DNA from 2 places in the Mesorhizobium subarcticum genome. Region 1 is predicted to be linked to the other one. Evidence: riboswitches for the same ligand, from Rfam matches in the RefSeq annotation. Region 1 holds a riboswitch; the other holds the start of a gene.
What was found. A riboswitch is a leader RNA that binds a small molecule or an ion and turns the genes downstream of it on or off. The one in region 1 is predicted to bind cobalamin.
Positions count from the first base shown of each region.

Region 2: linked by a shared signal. The riboswitch ahead of ACZYHG_RS19925 (CbtB domain-containing protein) and the one ahead of ACZYHG_RS04320 (aromatic ring-hydroxylating oxygenase subunit alpha) in region 1 are both predicted to bind cobalamin.

Region 1 covers NZ_CM144237.1:940,871-945,390, forward strand. Annotated here, with positions in the region: gene ACZYHG_RS04305 (ABC transporter ATP-binding protein) at 1-872, shown strand, start outside; gene ACZYHG_RS04310 (DUF680 domain-containing protein) at 954-1,190, opposite strand; gene ACZYHG_RS04315 (DUF680 domain-containing protein) at 1,259-1,456, opposite strand; cobalamin riboswitch at 1,960-2,160, shown strand; gene ACZYHG_RS04320 (aromatic ring-hydroxylating oxygenase subunit alpha) at 2,275-3,522, shown strand; gene ACZYHG_RS04325 (FAD-binding oxidoreductase) at 3,543-4,520, shown strand, end outside.
Region 2 covers NZ_CM144237.1:4,079,177-4,083,696, reverse strand. Annotated here, with positions in the region: gene cbiB (adenosylcobinamide-phosphate synthase CbiB) at 1-388, shown strand, start outside; gene cobO (cob(I)yrinic acid a,c-diamide adenosyltransferase) at 385-999, opposite strand; gene cobU (bifunctional adenosylcobinamide kinase/adenosylcobinamide-phosphate guanylyltransferase) at 1,001-1,516, opposite strand; gene ACZYHG_RS19930 (CbtA family protein) at 1,509-2,312, opposite strand; gene ACZYHG_RS19925 (CbtB domain-containing protein) at 2,328-2,507, opposite strand; cobalamin riboswitch at 2,541-2,738, opposite strand; gene ACZYHG_RS19920 (aromatic ring-hydroxylating oxygenase subunit alpha) at 2,875-4,050, shown strand; gene ACZYHG_RS19915 (MFS transporter) at 4,054-4,520, opposite strand, start outside.

The sequences.
Region 1 (4,520 bases):
TCCAGTCCTATGCGCTCTATCCGCATATGACCGTCTACGACAACATGGCGTTCTCGATGAAGATCGGCAAGGAGAACAAGGCCGAGATCGACCGGCGCGTGAAACAGGCAGCCGAAATCCTGCAGCTGACCAAATATCTCTACCGGCTGCCCAAGGCGATGTCGGGCGGCCAGCGCCAGCGCGTCGCCATCGGCCGCGCCATCGTGCGCAACCCAAAGGTGTTCCTGTTCGATGAACCGCTGTCGAACCTTGACGCCGCACTGCGCGTCGCTACCCGCATCGAGATCGCCAAGCTCAAGGAATCGATGCCGGCCACGACCATGATCTACGTCACCCACGACCAGGTCGAGGCGATGACGCTGGCAGACCGCATCGTCGTGCTCAAGGACGGCCATATCGAGCAGGTTGGCACGCCGATGGATCTCTACAAGAAGCCCGGCAATCTGTTCGTCGCCCAGTTCATTGGCTCGCCGGCCATGAACATCCTGCCGGCGACCATCGAACAGACCGGCACGCCGACCGTGGTCAGCCATGTCGGCGGGCGCAAGGCCACGGTGACGATTACCACGCCCGCCTCGGCGAAGGGTGCGGCCGTGAGCTTCGGCGTGCGGCCGGAAGACCTGATTGTCGCCATCGGCACGGAGTATCTGTTCGAAGGAACGGTCGATTATGTCGAGCAACTCGGTGAGGTACAGCTGGTCTATGTCGACATTGGCCGCGCCGACCTGCCACTGGTGACCAAGCTGCCGGGCAATGTCGAGGTCAAGCGCGGCTCGACATTGCGGCTCAGTGCCAATGGCGAAGACCTGCACATCTTCGATGCGGACGGACATTCCTTCGCGCTCCAGAAACCGGAAGCAAAGGCAGCCTGAAGCGGCCAGGCCCGCTGGATCAAGGCACAAAAAAGAGCGGCGGGCCAGGCCCGCCGCTCTTTTTTGGATCGACTTTGGCTGTTAGTGGCCGAAGAGGTTCCGGTCGCTGCCCTGGGGCGCCGACTTCTGCACGTCGCCCGACGAGTTGAGCAGCTTGTAGACGGGCGAGCCGTTTTCGCGGATCGAACCCGTACGCGAGTTGTCAACCGAAGTCGCAGCAGGCGGGTTGGCGCTATTGGCGTTGTAGTTGTCGCTGCCGGCGAAAGCGCTGCCGGAAATGGCCAGAACAGCGGCGGCAGCAAGAATGATCTTCTTCATTTCAAGTCTCCTGAATTTCAAGTTTCAACAGAGCGGCAGGCAAGCCCACCGCTCCGGAGGATCGGCTGTTAGTGGCCGAAGAGGTTGCGGTCGGCACCCGTGGCAGGCGTCTGAGCAGCCGGTTCCGACTTCTTGACCGAAGCGGTGTACGAGCTGTCGACAGCAGCAGTGGCTGCAGGGGCATTCGAGCCGTAGTGGTCGCTACCAGCGAAGGCGCTGCCGGAAATCGCCAGAAGGGCGGCGGCAGTGAGAATGATCTTTTTCATTTTAAGTACTCCAGTATTTTTGCTGTCCGTCTAGCGGCGTGTCTTGGGATGAAATCGCGTCGTTCGGACAGCCCCGATGTGGGTGAGCCGTCTGCCGGATTCCAATCACGAAGTTGTTCCGTCTGGGCCATGATTTTACATCTTGTAATTTTAATAAGCATGCCGATCATCTTTTTTTGTGTATTTAATACAATTACTTAAATAAACATGCCGACCCACTCACCGAGTGTATCCGGGCGTCAGCGTTCACACCGTCCTGCACGCATTGTCAACAGAAACGAACCGTTCGGTTCGATTTTAGAAGTTGCTAATAGTCACTTTTCGATACCGTTGGCCTGTTTTCCCCGCGCCAGGAGCCGAAAAAGAGACGATTCGAAACGGCACAGATTGCTAGCCAGACCGGATCTCAGCTGTTCAATCGCTGGCCGGAGCGTTTCGTCCGGCGTGTCGCGCCGCATGGATACGATGTCGCTTTCATGCCGATGTCGCGATCGTTGCCGTGGTTAGATCATGGCATCTCAGGTGCCGCTTCGTGACGACGGGGCGGAGAATTGGGAAGCCGGTCAAAGTCCGGCGCTGCCCCCGCAACGGTGGTGGAGTTCAAGTCGCAACGGGAGACCACTGGGCGAAAGCCTGGGAAGGTGTCGCGACCGTCCGCAAGGACACTCCAGAGCCCGGAAACCAGCCCGAGATATTTGAACTCGACTGATCGCGGTGGGCGGTCAAGAGGCGGATGGTGCATGCCCGGCTTCCGCCGGCCTGCGTCCGGTCCTTCCTCCGTCACCACCAGTTCAGTCCTTGAAGTATGAGGACAGGACATGGATGCTCGCAACGACATGCTGAGGCTCTTGAACAGCCGCAGGGACGGGTTCTCGCTCGAACAACCCTTCTACACCGACCCGGACTACTTCAAGCTGGACATGGAGCTGATCTGGTATCGCGACTGGCTGTTCATCGGCCATGATTGCGAACTGCCGAAGCCCGGCAGCTTCATCACCGTGCAGATCGGCGACTATCCGGTCGTGCTGGTGCGCGACCAGCAGGGCAAGATCAACGCTTTCCACAATTCCTGCCGCCATCGCGGCAGCCGTGTCTGCAACACCGACAAGGGCACCGCCGCCAAACTGGTCTGCCCCTATCACCAGTGGACCTATGAGCTGGACGGCCGCCTGCTGTTCGCCCGCCAGATGGCCGACGGTTTCGACAAGAGCCAGTTCAGCCTGAAGCCGGTCGCCTGCGAAAGTGTCGCCGGCTACATCTTCATCTGTTTGGCAAAGGAGCCGGCCGACTTCGCACCGATGCGGGCGATGATCGAACCCTATCTCAAGCCACACCGGCTGGGCGAGGCGAAGGTCGCCTTCGAGAGCACCATTGTCGAGAAGGGCAACTGGAAACTCGTCTGGGAAAACAACCGCGAATGCTACCATTGCGCCGGTAACCACCCGGAACTCTGCAAGACCTTCCCGGAAGCACCGACCGTGACCGGCGTGCAAGGCGCCGACAGCGATCCCGAAATGCTGGCGCACTGGGCGAAATGCGAGGCCGCCAGCCTGCCGAGCAAGTTCCGCATCGATCCGGCCGGACAATACCGCGCCACGCGCGCACCGCTGCTGCGCGATGCGGTCAGTTACACGATGACCGGCAAGCGCGCGGTGAAGAAGAACCTGTCCGACAGCGTCTCGGCCGACCGCATCGGCACCTTGATGCACTATCACTACCCGACGACGTGGAACCACATCCTCATCGACCATGCCGTTACTTTCCGCGTGCTGCCGATCAGCGCCACGGAAACCGCGGTGACAACCAAATGGCTGGTGCACAAGGATGCGGTCGAGGGCGTCGACTACGATCTCGCCGAGCTCATCCATGTCTGGACCGAGACAAACGACCAGGACCGCCGCATCGTCGAGGAAAACGCCTTTGGCATCCTGTCGCCGGCCTATGAACCCGGCCCCTATTCGGAGCTGCATGAGGGCGGCGTGATCCAGTTCGTCGACTGGTACGCGCGCTTCATCGGTCCGCGCCTTGCCGAAGGCGGCCGGCCGGCGCTGCGCAGCGTGGCTTGAGAGGTTAAGGAATGAACGCGATGACTGACCTTGGCCTTTATCGCCATCTCGATCAGATGGCGCCCTGGAACGACAGGCTCCAGGTGCTGGAAGTGATCGGCGTCAGCGACGAGGCGCCTGACGTGAAGACCTTCACCTTTCGCTCCGACAACCAGACCTGGTTCCGCTACAAGCCGGGCCAGTTCGTGACGCTGGAGCTGCCGGCGCCAGACGGGCCGCTGATGCGCACCTATACGCTGTCGTCGTCGCCGTCACGGCCGTTCTCCATCGCGGTGACGGTGAAGGCGCAGGCAGGCAGCATCGGCACACGCTGGATGTTCGACCATCTGAAGCCCGGCTCGCACGTCAAAGCCTATGGACCGAGTGGCGACTTCTCGCTGCACAGCCATCCGGCGGCCAAATATCTGTTCATCTCGGCCGGTTCGGGCGTGACGCCGATGATGTCGATGCTGCGCTGGCTGAACGACTGCGCGCCATGGACCGATGTCGGCTTCGTCAATTGCGCACGGCGCGCCGAAGAGATCATCTTCCGCAAGGAGCTCGAACTGCTCGGCGGCCATATGCCGGGCCTGTCGCTCGGCTTCATGATCGAGGAGCGGTCGAGCCGCGAGGGCTGGTACGGCCATATGGGCCGCATCGACGCCATCCGGCTGCCGCTGCTCGCGCCCGATTTCCGCGAACGTGAAATCTTTTGCTGCGGCCCCGATCCTTTCATGCGTGCCGTGCGTGGCATGCTGGACGCTTCTGGTTTCGACATGACGAAGTATCACCAGGAAAGCTTTGCCGCGCCTGCGGTGGAGGAAATCCCGGCGCCATTCGCAGCGCCGGCGCAAGACGGCGCGGCTGTTCCCTTCGAAGCCGCAACCCCGATCCGGTTCGCGCTTTCGGACGTCGACGCCGAATGCGTCGCCGGCCAGACCGTGCTGCAGACGGCACGTTCTTCGGGCGTGCGGATACCTGCCGCCTGCGAATTCGGTCTGTGCGGAACCTGCAAGGTG
Region 2 (4,520 bases), 3.1 Mb from region 1:
CTTCGGCTGGGCCGCGGCGCGCTTCGACGATTGGATCAACCTGCCGGCCTCGCGGCTGACCGCGCTGCTGATCGTGCTGGCGGCTTTCCTCGTCAAGGGAGCCGATCCCCGCAGCGCCCAGCAAGCGGTGTGGCGCGACGCGAAGAAGCACCGCTCGCCCAATGCCGGCTGGCCGGAAGCGGCGATGGCCGGTGCGCTTGGCCTGGCACTCGCCGGACCACGCAGCTATGGCGGCATCGTGGTCGACGATGTCTTCATGGGCGAAGGCGGCCGGCGTGACGTCGACAGCGGAGACATCAGGCGGGCGCTGAAACTCTACCGCGTCGCCGACTATCTGCTGATCGTGCTGTTCGGTTTGGTCTCGGCGATCACGGTTCTGGTGTTCTAGAACTCAATCCCCTGCTGCGCTTTCACGCCTGCCGAAAAGTGGTGTTTGGTCACGCCCATCTCGGTGACCAGGTCGGCCGCCTCGACCAGCGCCGGCTTGGCGCTGCGGCCGGTGACGACGACATGCAGCCCTTCGCGACGCGCCTTGAGCGCGCCAACCACCTTGTCAAGATCGAGATAATCGTAGCGCAGCGCGATGTTGAGTTCGTCGAGCACGACAAGGCTGATCAATGGATCGGCGATCAACTCCAATGCCTTGGCCCAGGCAGCTTCCGCCGCCGCGATGTCGCGCTTCAAATCCTGTGTCTCCCAGGTAAAACCCTCGCCCATCGCGTGCCAGACGACGCGGTCGCCGAAGGCGGCGAAAGCATCCTTCTCGCCAGTGTGCCATTTGCCCTTGATGAACTGGACGACGCCGACGCGCTTGCCATAGCCGAGCATCCGCAACGCCAGGCCAAAGGCGGCCGTCGTCTTGCCTTTGCCCGGACCGGTGTTGACGATCAGCAGCCCCTTCTCGACCGTCTTGCTCGCCACCTCGGCATCCTGCACCGCCTTGCGCTTGGCCATCTTGGCGCGATGGCGTTCTTCGTCCTTGCCGTCGATGTCGGTCATCTCATTTCACCTTGAGCGGCAGCCCCGCCACCATCAGCAGCACCGTATCGGCGATCGCCGCGACCTGCTGGTTGAGCCGTCCGGCGTCGTCGCGAAACCGGCGCGCCAGGGCATTGTCGGGCACGATGCCTTGGCCGACTTCATTCGACACCACGAACCACGGCCCGCGCGGCCGCGACAGCACGTTCGTCAGCCGCCGGCATTCGAGCTCAAGATCGTGATCGGCCAGCATGTGATTGGTCAGCCACAGCGTCAGGCAGTCGACAAGCACCGGCTGGTTGTCGGGCAAGGCCTCGAGCGCGCCGGCGAGATCGAGCGGTGCGTCGACGGTTATCCAGCCCTCGCCGCGCCGCGAGCGATGCAGTGCGATGCGCTCGCGCATCTCGTCGTCATAGGCTTGCGCTGTGGCTATATAGGCCCATGGTGAGCGCGAGGCCGTCACAAGAATTTCGGCGTGCGCGCTCTTTCCGGAGCGCGCGCCACCGATGATGAAGGTCAGCTTGCCGCGATCAGGCAAAGCTGTCGCGCAGGCTGCTCGCGGTGCCGGTGAAGCGTCCACGCACCACGCCGACGACAGCGCCGAGCACCAGCCAGAAAACCAGATTGGTCAATGTCACCGCCACCACGAACTGGTGGTGCAGGCCTTCCGGGATCGGCGTTTCGAAGCTGTCGGGCTGTGGTGCGCCGACGATGTGCGGTGCGATGATCAACGCCACTGCCAGGATCACCAGCGGCAGCGATCTGCGGAAAGCAATCAAAGCGAGACCGATCGCTGTCGCCGCTGCCGTTGCCGTCCACCAGATCTGGCGCGGCAAGAGATCGGCCGCAGGCATCGCCGGCAGTTCGGGCTGCAGCCCAAGACCGGGCGCCAGCGTGAACACGGCGAAACCAGCCAACCCCCAGAACACGCCCTGGCGCCAATTGCCGATGCCGCCAGCAAATTCGGAAACCGCAACCAGGATCAGCGCAAAGCCGATGCCGGTGGCGACATTGAAAACCGCACTGTATGCGTGACGCTCGAAGCCGTCGGCAGGCTCCCAGCCCTCATCCTCATGTTCGGGCGCAGTCGCGGCGGCTGGCGCCATGCTCATGGTGTTTGCGGCGGGCGCGGTGCTGCTGGCGGCATTGGTGCCAGCCGCGTTCTCGGCCGGTGCCGCGGCATGGTCGTGCTGATGGCCGGCGCCGGCCTTTTCGTAAACTTCGGCCTGGAGGATGAGAGGGTCGGTTGCGAAGGCCTGCATGCAGGCGAGAACAACCCCGGCCACGAGCCCTGCGATCGCCGCGATGAACACGACGTTGCGAAACAGATTCATGATGTCCGATCCTCGTCAGTGGCAGGGAAACGCCATCGAATGGCGGTTGTCATGACCGGCATTGTGGACCGCATCGATATGCGAGAAGCCGACAAACCCGATGATGAACGTGCCGAGCAGCGCGGCGAGCGCCAGCTGCATGAAGCGCGACTGCGAGGAGACGGAGGCGCCGAGGGAGACCGAAGCAGTAGTCATATCTTGTCCTTTCGCCCTCCACCCGAGGGCCTGTCAGTTTTGCCGTCGTCGGCAGGTCTCCTGGCTCGCGGATCAGCGCCCTTCTCCACCTTCCCGAAGACGAATCTTCAGTGGCATATGGAGAGGACTACCGCACACAGTTGCGGGGGCAGCCACGGCATTGGGCAACAATTCAGCCCGCACCGCATTCCCTCTTGGCTCCAAAACGGAACCGACGACTGTGTGACTATAGGGAAAATCACGACACGCGGCAAACCAAATTCCGCCGGCAATCAGCGCGATTGCGCCATGCCAGAGGGATCATCGGCGCGACAATTGACAATTGTCATGGCCGGGTGTCGGCTGGCCTCTTCACAGGAAGCCAGCCATGCAGCCCAATGCCAGCGAGCGCGATCCCTATAACGGCCTGACCCGGGCCGAAGCGACGCTGCCTTCCTCGGCATATTGGGATGCAGCGGCCTATCAGCGCGACCTCGATGCCATCTGGTACAAAAACTGGCTGCTGGTCTGTCGCGAGGCCGATCTCGCCCAGCCGCTGGCCTTCCGCCGATTCCGCATCGGCACGCAGGACATCGTCGTGCTGCGCGATGACACTGGCGAGCTGCGCGCCTTCCACAACACCTGCCGGCATCGCGGCTCGCAGCTGTGCCAGGAGAGCGAAGGCCGCCTGAAGGCACGATTGATCACCTGCCCCTACCATGCCTGGTCCTATTCGCTGCGCGGCGACCTCGTGCGCGTACCGTCGAAATCGCTGCCTGATGGTTTCGACAAGGCCGACCATCCGCTCTATCGCGTCGCCCTTTCGGTGTGGCGGGGCTTCGTCTTCATCAATTTGCAGGAAGACGCGGCAGGCTCCGCGCAGGCATCCTTCGACCCTGCCTCCGGCAATCTCGGCAACTGGCCGCTGGAAGCGCTGGTCTCAGGCCATGTGCTGCGCAAGGTGATGAACTGCAACTGGAAGATTTTTTGGGAAAACTTCAACGAGTGCCTGCATTGCCCGGGCGTCCACAAGGACCTTTCGCGGCTGGTGCCGATCTATGGCCGCGGCCTGATGAGCCGGCATGATGATCCTGAATGGGTGCGCCATGCCGACAATGACGCGCCGGAGTTTTCCGGCGGCCTGCGCACCGGCGCCGAGACCTGGTCGCGCGATGGCCAGGCCCATGGACCGGTTTTCCCGGGGCTGACACCAGCCGAACGTGCCGCCGGCCAGACCTACGCCACCAGCCTGCCCTCGATGTTCATTGTCGGTCATGTCGATTATGTCAGGACCGTGCGGCTGGTGCCGCTCGGTCCCGAACAGACGGAGCTTGTCGCCGAATGGCTGTTCACGCCCGAGGCGCTCAGCGACCCGGCAACCGACATCGACAACATCGTCGCCTTCGGCACGCAGGTGCTGGAAGAGGATGCCGGTATCTGCGAGGTCAACCAGAGGGGCCTGCGCTCGATGCGCCACGAAGCCGGCGTGCTGATGCCCGAGGAGTATGAGTTGCACCGCTTCCACAACTGGGTGCGTGAGCGGCACGCAGCGCTTTCTGCCTGATCCTCACAGGGACTTCGGCAGATAGCGCCACGTCACGAAGCCGCACACCGCCGCGAGCAGGCTGAGCGTGATGAACACCGAGCCCAGCCCGAAGAAGATCAGCACGACGGAATAGACCAGCGGCGGCGTCAGCTCGGAAAAATCGAGATAGGTGCGGTAGACCGCCGCCATCTGCGCCCGCTCATAGGAGCGCACCGAGCGCATGAAGGCGGTCGAACCCAATGCGTCCAGCGCGATGGTAAAGAACGCGCCACCAAGCAGGAAAGCCCCGGTCAACAACGGCGCAGTCGCTCCCACCGTGCCCGCGGCCAGCAGCATGGCCGACATGGCGAAATAGGCAAAGGTCATGGTGCGCCGGCCGCCAAACCGTTTTCCGGCCTTGCCCCAGAAGATGGCCATGAACAACAGTGCGTTGCCGGCCGAGACCAAGAGGCCGCCGACAATAGCGCCCTGCCCGGTGATGACCATGA